Regions from separate parts of the Paenibacillus sp. FSL H7-0942 genome, predicted to be linked through region 2. Evidence: riboswitches for the same ligand, from Rfam matches in the RefSeq annotation. Region 2 holds a riboswitch; each other region holds the start of a gene.
The links. A riboswitch is a leader RNA that binds a small molecule or an ion and turns the genes downstream of it on or off. The one in region 2 is predicted to bind cyclic di-AMP.
Positions count from the first base shown of each region.

Region 1: linked by a shared signal. The riboswitch ahead of MHI48_RS17710 (3D domain-containing protein) and the one ahead of MHI48_RS07270 (hypothetical protein) in region 2 are both predicted to bind cyclic di-AMP.
Region 3: linked by a shared signal. The riboswitch ahead of MHI48_RS00150 (3D domain-containing protein) and the one ahead of MHI48_RS07270 (hypothetical protein) in region 2 are both predicted to bind cyclic di-AMP.
Region 4: linked by a shared signal. The riboswitch ahead of MHI48_RS10615 (C40 family peptidase) and the one ahead of MHI48_RS07270 (hypothetical protein) in region 2 are both predicted to bind cyclic di-AMP.

Region 1 covers NZ_CP150279.1:3,982,015-3,987,062, reverse strand. The annotation lists gene MHI48_RS17720 (ABC transporter permease subunit) at 1-1,031, shown strand, start outside; gene MHI48_RS17715 (amino acid ABC transporter ATP-binding protein) at 1,018-1,740, shown strand; cyclic di-AMP (ydaO/yuaA leader) riboswitch at 1,959-2,153, shown strand; gene MHI48_RS17710 (3D domain-containing protein) at 2,156-2,830, shown strand; gene MHI48_RS17705 (polysaccharide deacetylase family protein) at 2,938-3,729, opposite strand; gene MHI48_RS17700 (hypothetical protein) at 3,884-4,225, shown strand; gene MHI48_RS17695 (PspA/IM30 family protein) at 4,337-5,008, shown strand.
Region 2 covers NZ_CP150279.1:1,639,835-1,644,882, reverse strand. The annotation lists gene MHI48_RS07285 (organic hydroperoxide resistance protein) at 1-5, opposite strand, end outside; gene MHI48_RS07280 (Nramp family divalent metal transporter) at 406-1,701, shown strand; gene MHI48_RS07275 (HAD family hydrolase) at 1,843-2,526, opposite strand; gene MHI48_RS07270 (hypothetical protein) at 2,701-3,099, opposite strand; cyclic di-AMP (ydaO/yuaA leader) riboswitch at 3,215-3,390, opposite strand; gene MHI48_RS07265 (glutathione peroxidase) at 3,762-4,241, shown strand; tRNA gene MHI48_RS07260 (tRNA-Leu) at 4,388-4,470, opposite strand; gene MHI48_RS07255 (urease accessory protein UreF) at 4,915-5,048, shown strand, end outside.
Region 3 covers NZ_CP150279.1:31,365-36,412, forward strand. The annotation lists gene MHI48_RS00140 (HD domain-containing protein) at 1-361, shown strand, start outside; gene MHI48_RS00145 (TatD family hydrolase) at 694-1,464, shown strand; cyclic di-AMP (ydaO/yuaA leader) riboswitch at 1,706-1,959, shown strand; gene MHI48_RS00150 (3D domain-containing protein) at 2,233-3,417, shown strand; gene rnmV (ribonuclease M5) at 3,573-4,118, shown strand; gene rsmA (16S rRNA (adenine(1518)-N(6)/adenine(1519)-N(6))-dimethyltransferase RsmA) at 4,123-5,025, shown strand.
Region 4 covers NZ_CP150279.1:2,331,397-2,336,444, reverse strand. The annotation lists gene MHI48_RS10630 (carbohydrate-binding protein) at 1-549, shown strand, start outside; tRNA gene MHI48_RS10625 (tRNA-Leu) at 695-778, opposite strand; gene pelA (pectate lyase) at 955-1,917, opposite strand; cyclic di-AMP (ydaO/yuaA leader) riboswitch at 2,336-2,467, shown strand; gene MHI48_RS10615 (C40 family peptidase) at 2,473-2,937, shown strand; gene MHI48_RS10610 (carboxymuconolactone decarboxylase family protein) at 3,011-3,340, opposite strand; gene MHI48_RS10605 (hypothetical protein) at 3,482-3,700, opposite strand; gene MHI48_RS10600 (hypothetical protein) at 3,820-4,149, opposite strand; gene MHI48_RS10595 (xanthine phosphoribosyltransferase) at 4,247-4,828, opposite strand; gene MHI48_RS10590 (hypothetical protein) at 5,033-5,048, shown strand, end outside.

The DNA of each region.
Region 1 (5,048 bases), 2.3 Mb from region 2:
AACTTGAAAATGCGAAGATTGGCGTTCAGAAAGGCTCCATTCAGGAAACGATCGGACAGAGTATTCCAGGAGCGAAGCTTACTGCGCTGGATAAAATCTCGGATATCGTGCTTCAACTGCAAACAAAACGCATTGACGCGGCAATCGTTGAAGATACCGTTGCTGTAGGTTATCTGGACGATATCATTGGACTTGCTGCTGCTGTTCCGGACGAAGAGCAAGCAGAAGCGGCAATCGGGATTCGTAAAGGTAATACCGAGCTGCTAGCTGCAGTAAATGGAACACTGGAGCGACTGAAAAGCGAAGATAAAATCAATCAGATGGTGACGGACGCCAGCCTCTTGATGGCGGATAAAGCGAACAAATCACAAAATATTTTCCAAGTATTCTGGGAGTACAAAAGTTTCTATGCTACAGGTGTAGGATACACACTTCTGTTGTCTGCACTTGGGGTTATCTTCGGGGTAATTATTGGATTGATCATCTGTTTGTTCCGTTTGCATGACGCTGCAATCTTGCGCTGGATCGGTACGGCTTACGTTGAAGTGATCCGTGGCACACCGATGTTGGTACAGTTGATGATTATTTACTATGGTTTTTCCCTGAGCTTTGGCATTAACTTCACTGCACTTCAGGCAGGTATCATTACACTTTCAATCAATAGTGGTGCCTATCTGGCGGAGATTTTCCGTGCAGGTATCCAAGGTGTGGATCGTGGTCAGTTGGAGGCAGCGCGTTCATTAGGTATGGGAAGAGGCGCCGCGATGCGTTATATCATATTGCCACAAGCCTTCAAAGCTGTATTACCAGCGATCGGTAATGAATTCATAACTATCATCAAAGAATCCTCCATTATCTCCGTTATCGGTATGGTGGATATTATGTATCAGGCAAGTGTAGTCAAGAACATTACGTACCAAGGGTTGAGTCCATTTTTGATTGCAGCAGCCATCTACTTTGTAATGACGTTCATTTTGTCCAAGCTGCTGGGACGACTGGAAAGGAAGTTGAGTGCAAGTGATAGACGTTAGACAATTACACAAATCTTATGGAAATAACGATGTGCTTAAGGGCATTAACGTGACGATTGGCAAAGGTGAGGTTGTCGTGGTCATCGGTCCTTCCGGTTCAGGTAAAAGTACTTTCTTACGTTGTCTGAATCTGCTGGAACAGCCTACCTCAGGAGAGATTGATTTTGAAGGCGTGTCAATCACGGACCCCAAGCATAACATTAACGCAACTCGTGAGAAAATGGGCATGGTGTTCCAGCACTTCAACCTGTTCCCACACAAAACGGTACAGCAAAACATCACGATTGCTCCGATTAAAGTGAAGAAACAATCCACTCAGGAAGCGGAGAAAATTGCCTCTGATCTGCTTAACACCGTGGGCTTGTACGATAAAAAAGATACATTCCCGAATCAGCTGTCTGGTGGACAGAAACAGCGGATCGCCATTGCTAGAGCATTGGCCATGCAGCCGCATGTGATGCTGTTTGACGAGCCTACGTCGGCACTGGACCCTGAGATGGTCGGCGAAGTGCTGGATGTCATGAAACGTCTTGCAGAAGGCGGAATGACGATGGTCATCGTAACCCATGAGATGGGTTTCGCACGTGAAGTGGGAGACCGCATCTTGTTCATGGATGGCGGGGTTATTGTGGAAGAGGGAACACCTGATGAGGTGTTTGGAGCACCCAAAAATTCACGTACACGTGATTTTCTTGCGAAAGTACTCTAAACGATGTGATCAAATAGCGTTACTGACTTCGAGTCGGTAACGCTATTTTTTATGGATAATAATGACGTATGGATTCGGAAAAGTAACTATTCTGTTACCAAATATAAAGGAATCGGGTCAACCAAACTTTCTGAATTAACCAGTATTCTTACAAATGCTTACATGCTAAAAACCATTTGGTAAGAATTACTACAAGTTCAGGTTACAAAATTGTGATATATTGAACTCTGCCGAAACTTCCGGATAGGGAGTGCGGGGGATGTAACGATGCAGATTGTGCAGGGGGAAGATCTACAGCACACTGCTTGGGGTGAATTGGGTACATAACGTTTCAAATGTAACGAAGAACCTATAGGGTGGGCTCCTCATCCGAATCCGACAACTAACTTCGCAGGCACAATGAGGGAGGAAGACCATGATTAACAAGAAACGTATAGCCAAAACAGCAGTAGCATTAATGACAACAGCAATGCTCATTCAAGCCGTTCCGGCTCACGCCGATTCAGTTCATGTGGCCAAAGAAGGGGATACCTTCTACACCTTATCAAAACAATATGGAGTAGCACTCAACACGTTAATTAAAGCAAACAACGACATTTCGGCTTACAACATTTATGGTGGTTTGAAAATTACGATTCCCGGTAAGGCAAACAATGTAGCAGCCGCTGCGGCAACGGAGAGCAAGACCCAAGCGAAGACTGTTACTACAGCAAGCTTGGACGTCAACGCAGATAACAAAGTTGTTCAAGCCTGGGGTAAAACATTCGATTACAGCAAAGCTGTGAACGTAAAAGCAACGGCATACTCTGCAGATCCGTCTGAAAATGGAGGCTGGGGTGCAGTCGATTATTTCGGAAATGACCTTGAACTGGGTACGATTGCAGTTGATCCAAGTGTAATTCCACTTGGAACCAAAGTACTGGTAACTGGTCACAGCCATCCAGGATTGCCAAAACAGGCTTTTGTAGCCACAGCGCGGGATGTGGGCGGTGCAATCAAAGGTCACCGGATTGATATCTTTATCCCGGGTAGCAAACAGTCTGTAAGCTCATTTGGTTTTCAGGATATCGAGCTGTACATTCTGAAGTAGAGAGAAAAGAACATTTAAAATGAATTCAAACAGGGTGTCTGCCAGTCGCTAATTCGCGATTGAACAGCACCCTTTTAATATTCTCATTTATTTCTACCACGGTCATCTTAATCTTTGGCCTTGGGCAATCCCAGCATTTCGTCCAAGGTGACCAGTTCATATCCCCGATTACGTAGTTCCTCAATAATTTCAGGCAAAGCCTCAATCGTGCCGTTCAGGTTTGACCCTACACCGCCTCCAGCATGTTGCAGAACGATGGAGCCGGGTTTTACGGCAGAAAGAATGTTATCTTTCACCTGTTCCTTTGAAAGGCCTTTCCAGTCCAGGGAGTCTACGTTCCAGTTCACAATGCTATAGTGTTGTTTGGCAGCCCATCTCAGCTGTTCTTCATTAATGTCTCCATAAGGTGGCCGAATCATCTTGGGCGTATATCCTGCCAAACGTTGGATAATATCCCCGGTATGTAAAATTTGTTTGCGAAAGGCATTCATCGACAGTTTACTGAATTCAGGATGATTGTAGCTGTGATTACCAACCATATGCCCTTCCTTAACGATGCGTTTCACCAGATCCGGATGTTTCTCAGCACGACTACCCACGATGAAGAATGTAGCTCTGACATTGTATTTCTTCAATACATCCAGTACTTGTGGAGTAAATCGTGGATCAGGTACATCATCAAAAGTCAGTGCAACCTTCTTGGTTGAAGGACCATTGGTTTTGAACGTATCGGCATATTTTTGACGTAATTGTCCCAATGTCAGTTGTTCTTCTTCCGCAGAATCCGAACCTGATACTGATTCACTTGGTGGGCTTGAAACATCCCGCGATGAAACTGGAGCATGAGATCCCCCGAGAAAAATAACGATAACCATCAGCATAATGAGGCGTACGCGCATAATAAACGGCCTCCTTTTCCAAAATGACGTTCTCCTTGGTATGCCCGGGGGTTCCATAAAATATGCGTAGTGTGAGAAGTTTCATTGCGGATTTATCTTATGACAGCCATAATTCCTCCATACATAACATATAGAAAAGGATAGGTGGATGGGTATGAGTACATATGATTTGAAATCCATACGTTTACAGGTGATTGAAGCAGGAGAAGATAAGGTTTTTCTCGTTACCGGAGGAAAGGCGCATATTGGCGCCGTAGCCACGTTCTACGTGGATCATGAGCGCGTAAGCGGGACGACAGTCCATATTCCTGGGCATAAAGAACAAGAGCTGTGTGAGCGGCTTGCCCGAAAGGCTGCCTTGCAGCTGAAAGTAACCGTTACGGTGATCATGGGTATCCATTTTGATTCCATCACGCGGATGCAGATCGACGAAATCGTGCAGACTGCAGAGAGGTTGATGGAGGATCATCTGAATAAAGATAAACGATCTTCCTGACATAAGAGCCATCGAATGTTTTGATTTTATTTGCTAAAATTGAAACGAGTTGTAGATTGTTACGTATGTATGTTTATATACGATGTAATATCGACTAGGAGGAATAACATAATGTCCATTTTCAAACGTTTGCGTGATCTAACTATGTCTAACATCAACGCCATTATTGACAAGGCGGAAGATCCAATCAAGATGACGGACCAATATATCCGTGACATGCAAGAGGATCTGGAAGATGCGGAGAAAGCAGTGGCTCAACAGATCGCCATTGAGAAGAAATTCAAGCAGTTATTCGAAGAGCAGGAAGCTCTTGTGAAGAAACGTGAAGAGCAGGCGCATACGGCGGCACGTGCTCAGAATCTAGATTTGGCTCGACGTGCCCTGGAAGAGAAAAAGGCTGCTGAAGAGAAGATGGCTGAGTACAAAACCAGCTATGACCAAAACAAGGCTTCTGCAGATAACCTGCGTGGCAAGCTTGACGAAATGCGTAAGCAGTTGACTCAAATGAAGAACAAACGTGAAACACTGGTAGCCCGTTACAATGCAGCAAAAGCCCAAACGGAAATCAACAAAGCGTTGAATGGGTTTGGCTCTGATACTGCAAGTGCTGGTATGAAGCGTATGGAAGAGAAAATGATGCAGATGGAAGCACAGGCCGAAGCAAGTAACGAAATGTCTTCCAAAGGAAAATCTTTGGATGAAGAGTTCGAGAAGTTGGGTAAAGATCAGGCTGTTGAAGATGAACTCGCAGCATTGATGAAACAGTACGATAATAAGAACTAATACCTTGGTTGTCAGCAGGGTTAACCAGCGGAGGAGAAGA
Region 2 (5,048 bases):
TCCATTCAGAATCTCTCCCTTATCCATATAGTTTTTTACTGCCTTCCTTTCAATTTAAACTTCTGGCTCATTTTGAAACGCAATTTTGTATCTTTATCAGCTTTTACAACTTTATTATTTTCATGCATTTCAATGCCATGGCTGTATTTTCCCTAAGGTTGGGTAATATACGAAGGGGCATATTCAAGCTACAACCGAAATTTTGTGCTGATACATAAAAGTTGCACTAGACAAAAATAATTGAAGGAGTACAATGTAACAATAAACATAAAAATTTAGATATATCATGAGCGGTTTGTACCGCATCAATATCTCCAAATCAATAATTCAAAGTCAGGTGATTATCGTATGAGTAAAAAAAATCCGTTCAACGCTCCTTCAAGAGAATCATTGTCTACTGCGGGCATGGCCCCTTCCCTTGGAGAAGCACATAGTTCCATGAAAGTTCCGCAGAATGCTGCATGGTGGAAGAAATTCCTCGCCTTTGTAGGCCCAGGATACCTTGTTGCCGTAGGTTACATGGACCCGGGGAACTGGGCAACAGATATCGCAGGCGGCTCGCAGTTCGGGTATACCTTGTTATCCGTTATCCTGTTATCGAACCTGATGGCCGTTGTCCTTCAGTCGCTGGCTGGCAAGCTCGGTATCGTCACTGGACGGGATCTGGCTCAAGCCTGTCGTGAACGATTCAGCATGCCTGTTGTTATGATGTTATGGATTCTGTGTGAGCTTGCCATTGCAGCTACCGATCTGGCTGAAGTCATTGGTTCTGCCATCGCGTTAAAGCTGTTATTTAACATCCCCATGTTATACGGCGTTATCATCACCGCAGTTGATGTACTCCTGATTCTTGTTCTGCAAAACAAAGGCTTCCGCGCTTTGGAAACTCTCGTCATTGTGCTGATGGCAACCATCGCCCTCTGCTTCGGGATTGATCTGTTTCTGGCAAAACCGGATATGGGCGGTGTTCTCCATGGTTTTGTACCAAATGTTGAGATTCTGCAAAACCCGGCCATGCTCTATATTGCCATTGGTATTATCGGAGCAACCGTGATGCCGCATAATCTGTACCTGCATTCTTCCATTGTGCAGACCCGTCAGATCGAACAGACACCACAGGGCAAAAAAGAAGCCATTCGGTACTCGACCATGGATTCTACGATTGCGCTGACACTGGCCCTGTTCATCAATGCAGCCATCCTGATTGTATCTGCCGCTGTATTTCACAGTGCTGGTATGACGCAGGTTGCTGAGATCGCTGATGCCTATCATCTGCTGACACCTCTATTGGGCACTACGGTTGCAAGTATCCTGTTCGGTGTGGCGCTGTTAGCATCAGGTCAGAACTCTACCCTTACAGGTACACTCGCTGGACAGATCGTTATGGAAGGTTTCCTGAACATTCGAATTCCGGCTTGGCTACGCAGACTGGTCACACGTCTGATCGCCATCATCCCGGCGGTAATTGTGACAGCCATTGCAGGAGAACATGGCACAGAAGAACTGCTCATTTTGAGCCAGGTCGTGCTGTCGCTTCAATTGCCCTTTGCTGTAATTCCCCTGGTGATGTTCACAAGTGATAAAAAAAGCATGGGTGCATTCGCCAACAAATTGTGGCTCAAAATCATCTCATGGGTCATTGCCGCGATTATCGTTGTGCTGAATGTATATCTGATCATTCAGACGATTCGGTTATTCTAATCTCATTTTAATTGGCTAAATACTAAAAAGGCTGATCAACTCCGGTATTTTATACCCAGTTGATCAGCCTTTATTGTTGCAATACAGCAACATGTTTCCTTTTATAGTAAAACTCAAACTCCAATAAACAACCATCTGCATCTAATCCTGATTTGGTATCAGTAACGGCAAGAGTTGATCCAATGAATCAACGGTCCAATCCGCACGTTTGTCATCCGATAGTTCTGGCTGGAATCTTCCGTAACCCTGCATAATTCGAATCGTACGCATGCCCAGCTTCCGAGCAGGTATAATGTCGTTATCGATCCGATCGCCGATCATGACGGCTTCCTCCGGTTCACAACCGGCCTGCTTCAAGGCCACAGCGTATAACTCAGGGTCTGGCTTAGACACTCCTTCTTCAGCCGAACATGCCAGAACATCAACATACTTCCGCAAGCCATAGCTTTCCAGTCTCTCTTCCGTTCCAGGACTCTGATTGGCAATAATGCCAATGCGATAATGCCGTGACAACTGCTGAAGAACGGAATCCGCTGAAGGAAAAGGACGTTCAAGATCTTTTTGAAACTTCAGCTTGTCCTGAATCTGTTTCTGATGCCCCTCGTCTTCAACGAATGTGCGAATCGCCACTCTCATAGGCCATTGCTCATATTTTCGGTAACAACTCGCGAACAGTTCGCGTACCGCCTCAATTGTCACCGGATACCCCAAAGCACAAGCTTCACGGACAAACTGTCCGATAATATCATCAACCGGCTCCCATTCATCCACCAGCGTATCTCCAACATCAAAAAACAACCATTTCAATCCACCTACATCCGGCACGCCAATTCCTCCTTGTAAGCATAAAAAAGAAGACTCACCATCCTGCATGAGTCTCCTCAAACTTCCGTTTATCGATGAATCAATTTCATAATACCTTGAGTGAATTCTGAAATTGATTCTAATACATTCAATTATAACAGGCACCTTACACCTGAGCAATCAGAAGCTATGGCATTAACCATTGAGGAGAAAGCCAACTTCCCCATTGAGCGAATATACAATCCGGTCTGCGCCCATGCCCCGATAGATGCCCTTAGGATGACTCTGCTCCGTAATGACGCACAGGGATTTCGATGTCCATGAACGACAGATCTGTAAATAACGACAGGTCAGATTCAGGCTGTTTTCAAAAATAAACACGTTGCCTACGCTTCCCTGCGGCAAAAACCATTTTTGAGCTGCAGCCGTATTCATGCGAATGACATGTTCTACTCCGATTCTACGGAGTCTGCGCTCTTCCCCTGCACTGTTGGTTAGAACGGCAAACGGCATTTTTTTGTACATCAGCAATTTGATAAATTTACGTCCTGCTTCATTTGGAGCAGTCACTAAGATCATCTCAGTATCCATCATTCGTTCCTCCCTTGGCGTGAAAAGACAACAAAAAAGAAGCGTGGGGGACCAAGGCCTCCCGAACGCTTCTTAAATAACCCATGGCGAAAACACCATGAACCAGCGTACGGCTTGTTGCCTCTCCCTTTAACGCTTACGAGGTTAGCTGACGGATTCGGGCGCGAGAGTCGCCCTATTTCCGGCTGTCACCGGAAAATTCACCCCATGAATGCCCACTGTCCTGGACAGCGCATTCCGTTGGTTCCCCCGTTTCCCATTCATTAATGAATGGAAACTCAGCGATTAAAACATCGTTCGTATATCTTAAGGTAAGATCGAGCGATATTATCGTTTGTTTCGTTTTTCAAGTACAATTTAGTTTAAATTGAAATTACGTTATGAATCATACACCCGTGCCATGTCGGTGTAAAGTCCGCCCAGATCACCAAATCGGCAGATTTTTGCCAATTCCTGTCCATAATAACGCTTACAACAAAGTTATACTCTATCTATCTCTTCAAGGCTATCTAATTCTCACTCTGGCGTAAATCACTTCGCAATTCATTCACGTATTCTGCACAACTTGCCTGTTTTGATTCTTTTAACACCATATTAGTTTTGCAATATTTAATTGCAACCAATATAATAGAAGATATAAGAGTAAATAAATGGAGGCGATTTAGATGACAGTCTACGATTACAAAGTGAATACCCTTCGCGGTCAAGAAGTTGAAATGTCCGACTACCGTGACAAAGTGCTCCTGATTGTGAATACGGCAAGCTCATGCGGCCTTACCCCTCAATTCAAAGGTCTGCAAGAATTGCAAGACAAATTTCAAGATGCTCCATTTGAAGTTCTTGGTTTCCCAAGCAACCAGTTTGCACAGGAAAAAGGATCTTCCGACGATATTGCCGAGTTCTGTCAGATGAATTATGGCGTGAGCTTCCCCATGTTTGAGAAAATTGATGTGAACGGTTCAAGCGCTCACCCTCTTTTCCAACACCTTAGCACAGAAGCTCCTGGCCTGCTCGGCTCCAAAGCAATCAAATGGAATTTCACCAAATTCCTGGTGAATCAGAACGGACAGGTCATTAAACGTTATGCTCCCAAAACAACACCGGACAAGATTGAAGAAGATATCAAGAATTTGCTGCAAAAATAATACACAGGCCACCCGTAGCCGGTAGGTAGAGCAACATTCCTCCGGTAATGGATGGCCTTTTTTCAACCCAGATGTCATACTGTTCGAAAAAGACAAAAAAAGCAGCTTCCCATTAATGGAAAGCTGCTTTTTAATCGTTCATATGATGCGGTCGAGAGGACTCGAACCTCCACGGGCATACGCCCACTACCCCCTCAAGATAGCGTGTCTGCCATTCCACCACGACCGCATGTCGTAAATAATCGGCAACAGAATTGATTATACCGGGTTCAGAACTAAAAGTAAAGTATTTTTTAATACTTCTTTTTCAGCTAGGCATTTTCATCAAAAATCGCATAATCTCGTCATCATTACCCATGAACTGCATATGATTAGATTTGATCCCCTCTCTTTAGGTAAGAGCCGATCTTGTTGGTTCATTTATATATAGTCCTTCCTTATATATAGTCCTCCCTGCACTTCGCAAAATAAATAACACAATAAGTTATATAAAATAACACAAATATTAAATCCCAGATTTAATCCATTAAATTTCACGGATACTATTGACAAAAAGCGGACATTCATGGGATGATAACTATCATATAATTCGGATTTCTAAACACAAAGCAAACAAAAAGGAACATAAATGTTACTTTAAGTGACATTAAACGAACACAGGAGGCGAATGATTTTGAACCGTGGGAATAAGCTGCTCGATTATGTCAAACTGCTTGATTCCTCTATTCAGGTTGGAGGGTTCACCCATTCCTTCGGCATGGATATCCATATCAGGGAGGGTACCATTCGTAATGCTGAAGATCTCGA
Region 3 (5,048 bases), 1.6 Mb from region 2:
ATGCGAACGTTTTATGGATCGCAAGTTATATAAGTATGTAGAGCTTGAACAGGTCGACTTGACAATGATGGAAGAGATTCGGGAAGCTTTTGTACAGGCTGGCCTCGATCCCGAATATGATCTTGAAATTGATTTTCCTTCGGATAATCCGTATGATGTGTTTCGTCCGGATGAATCCACAGATAAGCAGATTCTTCTTCTGGATCGACAGGACAATTTACGTGAGTTGTCAGAAGTATCTGACATTGTCCGTTCCATCAGTGGGCTTCACCGAGGGAAACATCATTTGTATTACCCGCAAAACAAGGTGGATGCGATTATTCACGAATTACCGTCACATATACGCCCCTATTTCTTGTAATCGTGTGGGTATAATCCGATGAAGAATTTCGATATCAAAACACTTTCTAAAAGAGCTATTTTCCATGATACAGTAATCTGCTTTAATGGGGAGTATATGTAGATCGACATAATTTTGTAAATGCAAGCAGGCAGAATGAGCACAATTAGCAATATATAGATCAGAATATCCTTATATCTTCTATATATTGTAGTTGTGAAGAAACAAACGTAATGATGTAATACACAGATACCCAAAATGTTTTATGTATGAGTCATTGAATTATTGAATTTTACAAATTGGATTTTGAAAAAGAAGATAGTCGTTATTTCGACATGAAGGGAGATACAGACATGATGCTGTTCGACACACATACACATCTGGATGCACCACAATTCGACGAGGACCGCGAGGACATGATTCAGCGTGCTGTGGATGCAGGAGTTGGTCGCATGATCAACATTGGCTTTAACCGGGAGACAATTCCAACCACAATGAAACTCGCTGAAACATATGACTTTATATATGCAGCTGTAGGGTGGCATCCTGTAGATGCGATCACAATGCAGGAGGGCGATTTGGAGTGGATTGCATCTTTATGCAAGCATGAAAAAGTGGTTGCGATCGGTGAGATTGGATTGGATTATCACTGGGATACTTCACCAAAAGAAATACAGCATCGCGTATTACGACAACAAATTGCTTTGGCGCGTGAAGTGAACATGCCAATTGTCATCCATAATCGGGATGCGCATGAGGATATCATAAGAATTTTGCGTGAAGAGAAGGCGAGTGAAGTTGGTGGTGTGATGCACTCGTTCTCGGGCAGCTGGGAAACAGCAAAAAGTTGCCTCGATATGGGCTTCCATCTCTCCTTCGGAGGACCGATCACATTCAAAAATGCAAAGCAACCCAAAGAGGTGCTGGAGAAGGTTCCTATGGACCGGTTTTTCATTGAAACAGATGCTCCATATTTGACACCGCACCCTTATCGTGGGAAGCGAAATGAGACAGCGCATGTACGTCTGGTTGCAGAGGCAGCTGCGGAAATTAAAGGCATTTCGGTGGAGGAAATTGCTGCAATAACAACCAAAAATGCCATGGAACGATTTGGGATTCGTTAAAAAAACGAGCAAATGAGGTGAAAAAGGCAGGTAAGCGGAGGTAATTTGCCCTTTGATCCAAATAAATCAAGAATATTACAATATTTTAACCAAATATTCAGAAAAACGTACTTGATCAACGCTTTACAACATGCATCAAAACAGGATATCATCTTTTCAGTGAATTGTTGTGCGGAAAATTGGACAGATGTTCGGGGGATGAACAAAGGGACACTTTCCGATGAAACAACATTACTTTCATGAATCAGTCTCGCTGAGTCTCCGTTAACGGAGAGCGGGGGAACCAATAGGGCTTAAACATCGGTGTATTTGGCCGATGCGCAACGTTCGCTGACCCAAAAGCAGCGAAGGGAACTGCGAAGCCGTATTTGATTTCTTCTTTGGGTCTCGGGGTGAATTCAAGGGCGTCCGCCATGAGCGGGTGACCCAAGATAGGGCGGCTCTCTTTCGCCCGAACCCGACAGCTAACCTCGCAAGCGGAAAAAGAGAGGCAACCTCGTGCATGAATTTCCGATATTCAAAATCATTCGGAAGCCACGAAAGAGTTCCTCTTACACTCTTTCTTTGGCTTTTTTGTTTTTGAATAAAAGAAATATTGTCATCATACGGTAGGTATTCAGGAGGATGACATCATGTTGCGAAGATTGATTCATGGTGCAGAACCGGATTATGTTGGTCCAATCTGTGTTCTGTAGAAAATTTGGTATAGTCACGTCAAAGACATCATGCATTACTTTAGACGGCGAGGCTATGAAGGAGGACGGAGAAGTGGGCACATTCCAACCAGAAGAGACCCATGAGTCACGATCATCCAGTAAGTCTTTCGCGTTGCGGTGGAAGCATGAGAACATGCGTCAAATGGCATTGATCGCGATTTTCTCAATTGCGCTTACAATCATGATCTTGTTAGTCGTTTACGGTCAGGCCGGGAAACAAATTTCGCTGGTTATTGATGGCAAAGCTCAGGTGGTAGAGACTCGTACAGGAATGCTTCAGGAAATGCTGGAGGAGCAGTCGATCACAGTCAGCCCTCACGATAAGGTATCCATGTCCATGAATGGGGCGATTACAGATGGAGACCGAATCGTTATTGAGCGGGCCGTTCCAGTTAACATTACGGCAGACGGAGACACCAAGACTCTGTATACAACCGATTCATCGGTAGAAGATGCAATTCAAAAATCAGGTATTCAAGTTGAAAGTAATGATAAAGTGTATCCGGCGCTTGGAACTGCGATCAAAGCGGAGATGAAGATCCGTGTAGTGCGCGTAACAAAGCGTACAGTGGATGTAGAGCAACCGATCGCTTACAAAGTCATTAAAACGGCTGACCCTAGCTTGTACAAAGGGGATAACCGTGTCGTTGTGAACGGCAAAGAAGGCACAATTGTACAGCATATCGAAAAGGTATTTCAGGATGGAGAATTGGTCTCCAAAAAAATGGTCGGCAAATCTGTCGCGAATAATCGTGTAGATAAAGTGATCGCTGTCGGCACCAAAGCAAAACCGGTCGTGAAGGAACCTGAGATTCAGACCGTATCTGCTCAAACGTCAACAACCAAAAAGGCTACAACAACGAATTCGAAGAAAACATCTGCCTCGGGCAGCAAAGTGATTACCGTATCCGGGACTTCTTTTAAATACTCCAAAGTACTTAAAAATGTATCCATGACTGCTTACTCTTCCGAAGAGCCTGGCATTGGAACTAAAACAGCTTCCGGTACTCGTGTAACGGAAGGACGCACCATTGCGGTTGATCCCAAAGTCATTCCAATTGGCTGGTGGGTATATATCGAAGGTCTGGGATTCCGTCGTGCGGAAGATACAGGCGGTGCCATTAAAGGCAACAAAATTGATGTGTATTATGACAGTGTGAAGCATGCCCTGAATTTTGGACGTAAGAAAGGCAAGACGGTCTACGTGATCGGTCCGGTGAAGCCGGAAGCGAACTAAAATCGTTTTACTTTGAAATGGGAATGCTATAAAATAGTTGCATGAATGATTCATGCGGAATATGCGGCGGAGGAGTCTGAATTCAGTCTCCCCCGCCGTTTGGCAGAGAAGAGGATATTCCTCTTCTTTTTGCGTTAGAAAGGAAGAAATGGAACATGATAAAAGAAGTCATTGTGGTGGAAGGCCGTGACGATACGGTAGCTATCCGTCGGGCCGTGGAAGCCGATACCATAGAAACAGGTGGATCAGCAATCAACCAACGCATTCTGAAGCGGATTGCGCTTGCTCAGGAGAGACGGGGAGTCATTGTACTGACAGATCCGGATCATGCTGGCGAACGCATTCGAAAAATTATCGCGAACAAGGTGCCAGGCTGCAAACATGCCTTCATCCCGGAAGCCGATGCAACGCGCAAAGGGGACATTGGGGTGGAGAATGCCTCACCAGAGGCGATCCGTCATGCTCTGGCGCGCGTACATACTTCATACGAAGGTGCTCCGAGCCTGATCGATTGGGAGGACCTGATCGCGGCAGGACTTATTGTGCATCCGCAGGCTGCTGCACGTCGCATGGAGATGGGCAATCTGCTGGGCATCGGTTATTGTAACGGTAAGCAGTTCCACAAACGTCTCAGTGTATTTCAGATTACACGGGAAGAGTTCTCTACAGCATTAGCGCAAATTGAACGTGAAGGATTGTGAGCATATGAAGAACATGGAAGAGACGATTGAAATTGCAACGCCCAAGCGTACGAAAGAGATTATTCAAAGACACGGATTCTCATTTAAGAAAAGTCTGGGTCAGAACTTTCTGATCGATCAAAATATACTGAACAAAATTGTTAATGCAGCCGATTTGGACGAGTCCAAGGGCGCACTGGAGATCGGGCCTGGTATTGGAGCACTCACGGAGCGACTGGCTCGGGTAGCCGGTCCCGTCACAGCCGTAGAGATTGACCAGCGCTTAATCCCAATCCTGGGAGAAGTGATGCAGCCTTATTCAAATGTACGTGTACATCATGGGGATGTGTTGAAGCTTGATCTGGCTGAGTTGTTTAATACGGATTTTGCATCCGTGGACAAAGTCAGTGTTGTGGCTAACCTGCCTTATTATGTAACGACTCCAATCATGATGAAACTTCTGGAAGAGAAACTGCCGGTAGACAGCATTGTTGTCATGATCCAAAAAGAAGTGGCTGAACGCATGGCTGCTGCACCTGGATCAAAAGACTATGGCAGTCTGAGCATCGCAGTTCAGTACTACAGTATGCCGGAACTTGTGTGTATTGTGCCTCCTACGGTCTTCATTCCGCAACCTAATGTGGAATCAGCTGTCATTAAGCTGAAAGTGCGTGAGCAGCCGCCAGTGGAGATTCCGGATGAAGCACACTACTTCGAAGTGGTACAGGCTTCTTTTGCCCAGCGGAGAAAAACAATCTCAAACAACTTGAAGGCACGTTTCTTCACAAAGGAGAACCGGGAACAGGCAGACATTCTGCTGGAGCAGGCAGGTATTCAACCGTCCCGGCGTGGAGAGACATTGAGTCTGCAAGAGTATGCCACACTCAGCACCGTAATGTGGGAAGCTGGGGTACGTGCAGCGCTGTAAAATTTGAATGAACCAAACCGGGT
Region 4 (5,048 bases), 690 kb from region 2:
ACTGTGTCCTCATGGATTACGGACAGCAGTCGAAACCTGGCAAGCGGAACCTCGCTTAACGTATCCAATGGAGCCTTCACGGCACAGCTCCCGCCTCAGAGCGTAACAACGTTTGTTGCCAACGTTACTGGCGGAAATAGCGGCGGGAATACAGGCAGTGGCACGACGTATGAAGCCGAGACCGGAACGTCACTTACGGAAGCTGCCATTGAAACAATCTACCCCGGTTACACTGGCTCCGGGTATGTTAACTTCAATGCGATGACTGGTTCAGCCATTCAATGGAACGGCATTAATAACACGACAACAGGTACCAAAAACGTAAAGTTTCGTTATGCGCTGGAAAGCGGCACTCGGAACCTCGACATTTTTGTGAACGGAACCAAAGTCATCAGCAACGAGCCCTTTCCCGCTACGGGAAGCTGGTCCACTTGGGTTGAAAAAACAATACAGGTCCCCATGAACACGGGGACCAATACATTGAAAGTGGTTACCACCGGATCGGAAGGACCGAATATTGACAGCGTTAATGTTACCGCAGCACAATAAACGTTCCGTATGGCTGATGGAAGACATTTGCTGTACGTGCAGCTAAGCACTAACCTCTTGAATACTCATCACTAAAGTTAGTGTTATATCAAAAAATGCAAAAAAAGACTCCTTAAGCGTTAGCTTAAGGAGTCTTTTTATTAGATGCGGTCGAGAGGACTCGAACCTCCACGGGGGTTAGCCCACACGGACCTGAACCGTGCGCGTCTGCCAATTCCGCCACGACCGCATATTGTATCTTCGTCATCCATATCGGCGACAAGAAACAATATATCATGCGTAATCTATCATGTCAACACTGAAAATAATAACAATAAAGCCCGAATCAGACGTCCATGTCGATTCGGGCCTTACCTTTAACTGTTGCTAATAGTTTGGTTCATTAATACGGAAGCATACTACAAATTACAGCTTGGAAGGCCAGTTGCCATACCATGCATAACCGCCTCTTCTTTCTTTATCAATATCACTTAATTTGTATTTAACTACCCCGTCACGACCAATAAAGATTGGTTTATCCGTTCCGATCTCATAGAAGCGTGCCCAAATTGGTGCAGCTTTGGAATCAGCGATAATTTTACTATCTCCATTAGCTCTTTCATACTTGTAACCCGTAATTTTCACTTTGTTAAACCAAGCCTCCGCTCCTTTAATGGATGCGGTAATTTTAGCGTTAGCAGGTCTGGTTTTCAGAAATTTAACAATCGTTACACTCTCTCCAGCTGTCAGTGATGGCACTTCGTAGATTCTTGCGCTCGCTGGTTTAAGAGAGCTGGAATCATGTTGTTGTCCCCATGCTGTCAGCTTACCACCTGAAACGACCTGTGTATTCAGAATCGCCTCCACACCTTTGGCAACTGAATTTTTACTGCGGTTAGCAAGTGTGCTGTCGATAAATGAGAAATCACCTTTTCGTGCTGCTACTTCATCCAGCATGATCATTACATTAATCATGGCATCATCATTGTAAGTGATGTGCTTGTGGTATCCGGAGCTTTGGTAAACTTGTGGCCACCCGCCGTTTGAATACTGCATGTTGATCAAAAAGTTAATTCCTTTGATTGCAGCTGTGGAGTAACGCGGATCATTCGTCTTTTTAAATTCCTTCGCCAATCTTCTAATTTCTGAGTATGTAGCCTTGTTGTCTATCGTGGACTTTGCCCACTCTCCACTTGTCTGTTTATAATCTTTTCTCCAACCTCCATCCGGCAGCTGGTTCTTCAAAATATCAGAAATACTCGCTGTAGTACCCGACGCATCTGCAGCAGATACCGTCCCTACAGGGAGAACTGCCATTCCAACTACTGAGAACACCATCGTACATGCCAGGACAAAAGTAATTATTTTCTTCGCTTTCAAATGTAACACTCTCCTATGTTCGTTTTTATAAATCTTCCACTTCTACTTTACGTATGATATACGCCCCAAACCTCCTTTATTTGTATTTATCGCATAATAAAATCAATTTTCATCCAATATGTGGATTGGATAATCAGATAATATGCAAAAAATCGATTTTTGTCAATATATGCAACTTAATGAATATAATCTCTCTAATTCTACATAACGGGATAGTTCTTTTAACTCATGACAAACCTATTTATTTATCCAAATTCGTCTTAAACGAACCAATAATGACGTTTTTGTCATGAATGATACCCAAACTTGATCCCTTCTTTCATATAAAAACCTTAATTCCGCTAACATTGAGGTATTACGAAGGGTTTTAAATGGGTTTGACAATTACGCATTTATGCAATATAGTTTCAAATAGTTACAAAAACTTAATTATTCATTGCCGAGTTTCATGTTTGAAAACGGGGGAACCAATTTGGGTGAATTATTCTTATACATAGGAAATATAGGGAACCTTCTACCGAACCCTTAGCTAACTCCGTAGGCATCGAAGGGAGAACATTGATTTTGAAAAAACTGATTATCTCCATTTTTGGAGCAGCTGTATTATTTACATCCGGGGCAACAAGCACAGAGGCAAGCAGTATCAACTCCGTAGTGAACAACATGACAGGTATTCCTTACAAATGGGGTGGCACAACTGTAGCCGGCTTCGACTGTTCTGGTTTTATGAGATATCTTTTCAACAAATACAGCATTGAATTGCCACGTACTTCGCAGCAGCAAGCCAAAGCAGGTACTCCCGTATCCAAGAGCAATGTTCGGACAGGTGATCTGGTGTTCTTTAATACAACAGGCAAAGGCATTTCACATACAGGTGTATATATCGGCGGCGGACAATTCGCTCATGCCTCCAGCAGTAAAGGTGTAAGCATCACGAAGTTATCGAATCCATACTTCAATGATCGTTATGTAACAGCACGTCGGGTAACTGGACAGTTTATGTATGATAAAATGCTAGGTAAAATGTGATTCACATACAAAAAGGCATCGGTTATTAACCGGATGCCTTTTTTGCACTTAAAAATGTATGTTGCATTGCTTACTAATGCAGCGCCTTCTGCACTCGCATCGCACCCTGAGACAGGGCATGTCCTCCTCCAACAGCTCCAGCCACGGCTACGGTCTCCATAATCTCCTGATCTGTTGCGCCCTTAGCACGGGCTTCTTCTACATGGTAGAAGGTACACACCTCATTGTTGGCGAATAATCCAATGCCAAGCGCAATTAGCTGTTTTGTCTTCGCATCAATCACACCAGGTTGGAAACATTCTCCGGTAAACTCATGATACGACTTCACCACACCTGGCAGCACATCGCTTAATGCTCCAATCTGATCCTTGTAGGCATGAACTTTATCATTCATCAATGTCATGGCTTGTAGCACACCCTCTCGGCTATAGTTACAGATCTTCCTCACTGTACCTATCTTCTCTCCCGAGTGAGCCAATTATGCCAAGAAATCATGGTAATTCCAAACATTTAAAGCTCATGGCCCTGCCATAATTATCAGCTGTTACTCACTAAGTGGACTCTGGCGCGGCTCGCTGAACAGCTGATAGCTGTAACCTCGGTCCAGCTTAACGACACGTCGATTCTGACGACGGATAAGTACCTGCTCGCCATCCCAGGCAACCACAATCCCCTTCACGTCGTTCGATTCCAGCTCGTCCCGTACGACTCTAACTTTCTCACCTGACAGACGCAGGGCGTCCAATTCTGTATCACTAATCATCTTCATGGCTCCTATATTTCAAATTTATTTACAAAAAGAGACCTAAATGAAAAGTCATTTAGGTCTCACGTGACTGTATTGGACTGTCATGTCATTCGAAATTATGTCCCGACTGAAAGTTACCGCTGCGCGTGCTCTTTGCTGTCGTTCTTCTCGAACCAAAAATCAAGCACTTTGGCGGACATCACACGTTCTTCAAGGTACTCCACTTGATGCGGTGTAAATTGTTCTTTCCAAGAGAAGGACAACTCTTCGCACAAGCCTACAATCGTCAGTAATTCTGACCAGGCAACATAGCGTTTGTACCAGAAAAATTGAGGATGTTCAATCATATAGGGATAAAGGTCATCGAATTCCGTATGTTTACAATCCAGGGCACGTTCAAAATGAACTTTCGATTCCGCCAGCTTATCATTAAAAAATTGTTCTGTTGCCGGTTGGTTCCCCATGGTGTTGCCTCCTCTCCCTAACATAACCCCATTATAAATGAAATCGGCGGTCATGCAAAGGCATAGTTCAAAAAATAGGCCCTATTCCTTTAAAATGTCACATTTCGTTATCGTCAAATTGTACTGTTCCATCATTCAGGGAACGAATGCGTACCAAGGCTTCCACCGGAATACCCTGTTCACGAATCGTGCGTGCCCCCGCCTGAAAACTTTTCTCGACCACAACGCCGAATCCGACGAGTTCCGCACCGGAACGCTCGATAATTTTGATGACGCCACGAGCGGCATCTCCATTGGCAATAATATCATCAATAAACAAAATGCGGTCATTCTCATGAATGAACTCGCGGGATACCATAATATCAGTTACAATTCCTTTGGTAAAGGACGGTACACGTTCACAGTATGCATCAGGATCAGCCAGAAGTGTTTTTTTTCGACGGGCGAATACAAGTGGCACCCCCAGTTCATAGGCTGCGGCAAACGCAACCGGAATCCCTGAGGATTCTACCGTGATTACCCGAGTTACTCCACTTTCACGAAAACGGGCAGCGAACTCACGTCCCATCTCCATCGTTAATCCAGGATCAATCTGGTGGTTCAACAGACCATCCAGCTTTAATACTTGATCCGAGATAACCACACCTTCTTGTAAAATTCGTTGTTTCAATAATTCCATGATTTGACCTCCCAAGCCTATCCTATGAGGTAAAAGTATCATATATCTATCTATAAGTTCAAGCGAAATTGCCTTGACGCTGTCCTTGGGACGCATTTCAAGCCAAAGTTCATTATCGATTGTCATGACTTTCGTGGGTCAAGCATACCTTGTACCATGGTACCCGCATGTCCAAACTATACAGGGGCCTGAGAGGGGAAACACATGAAACAGGCATTTC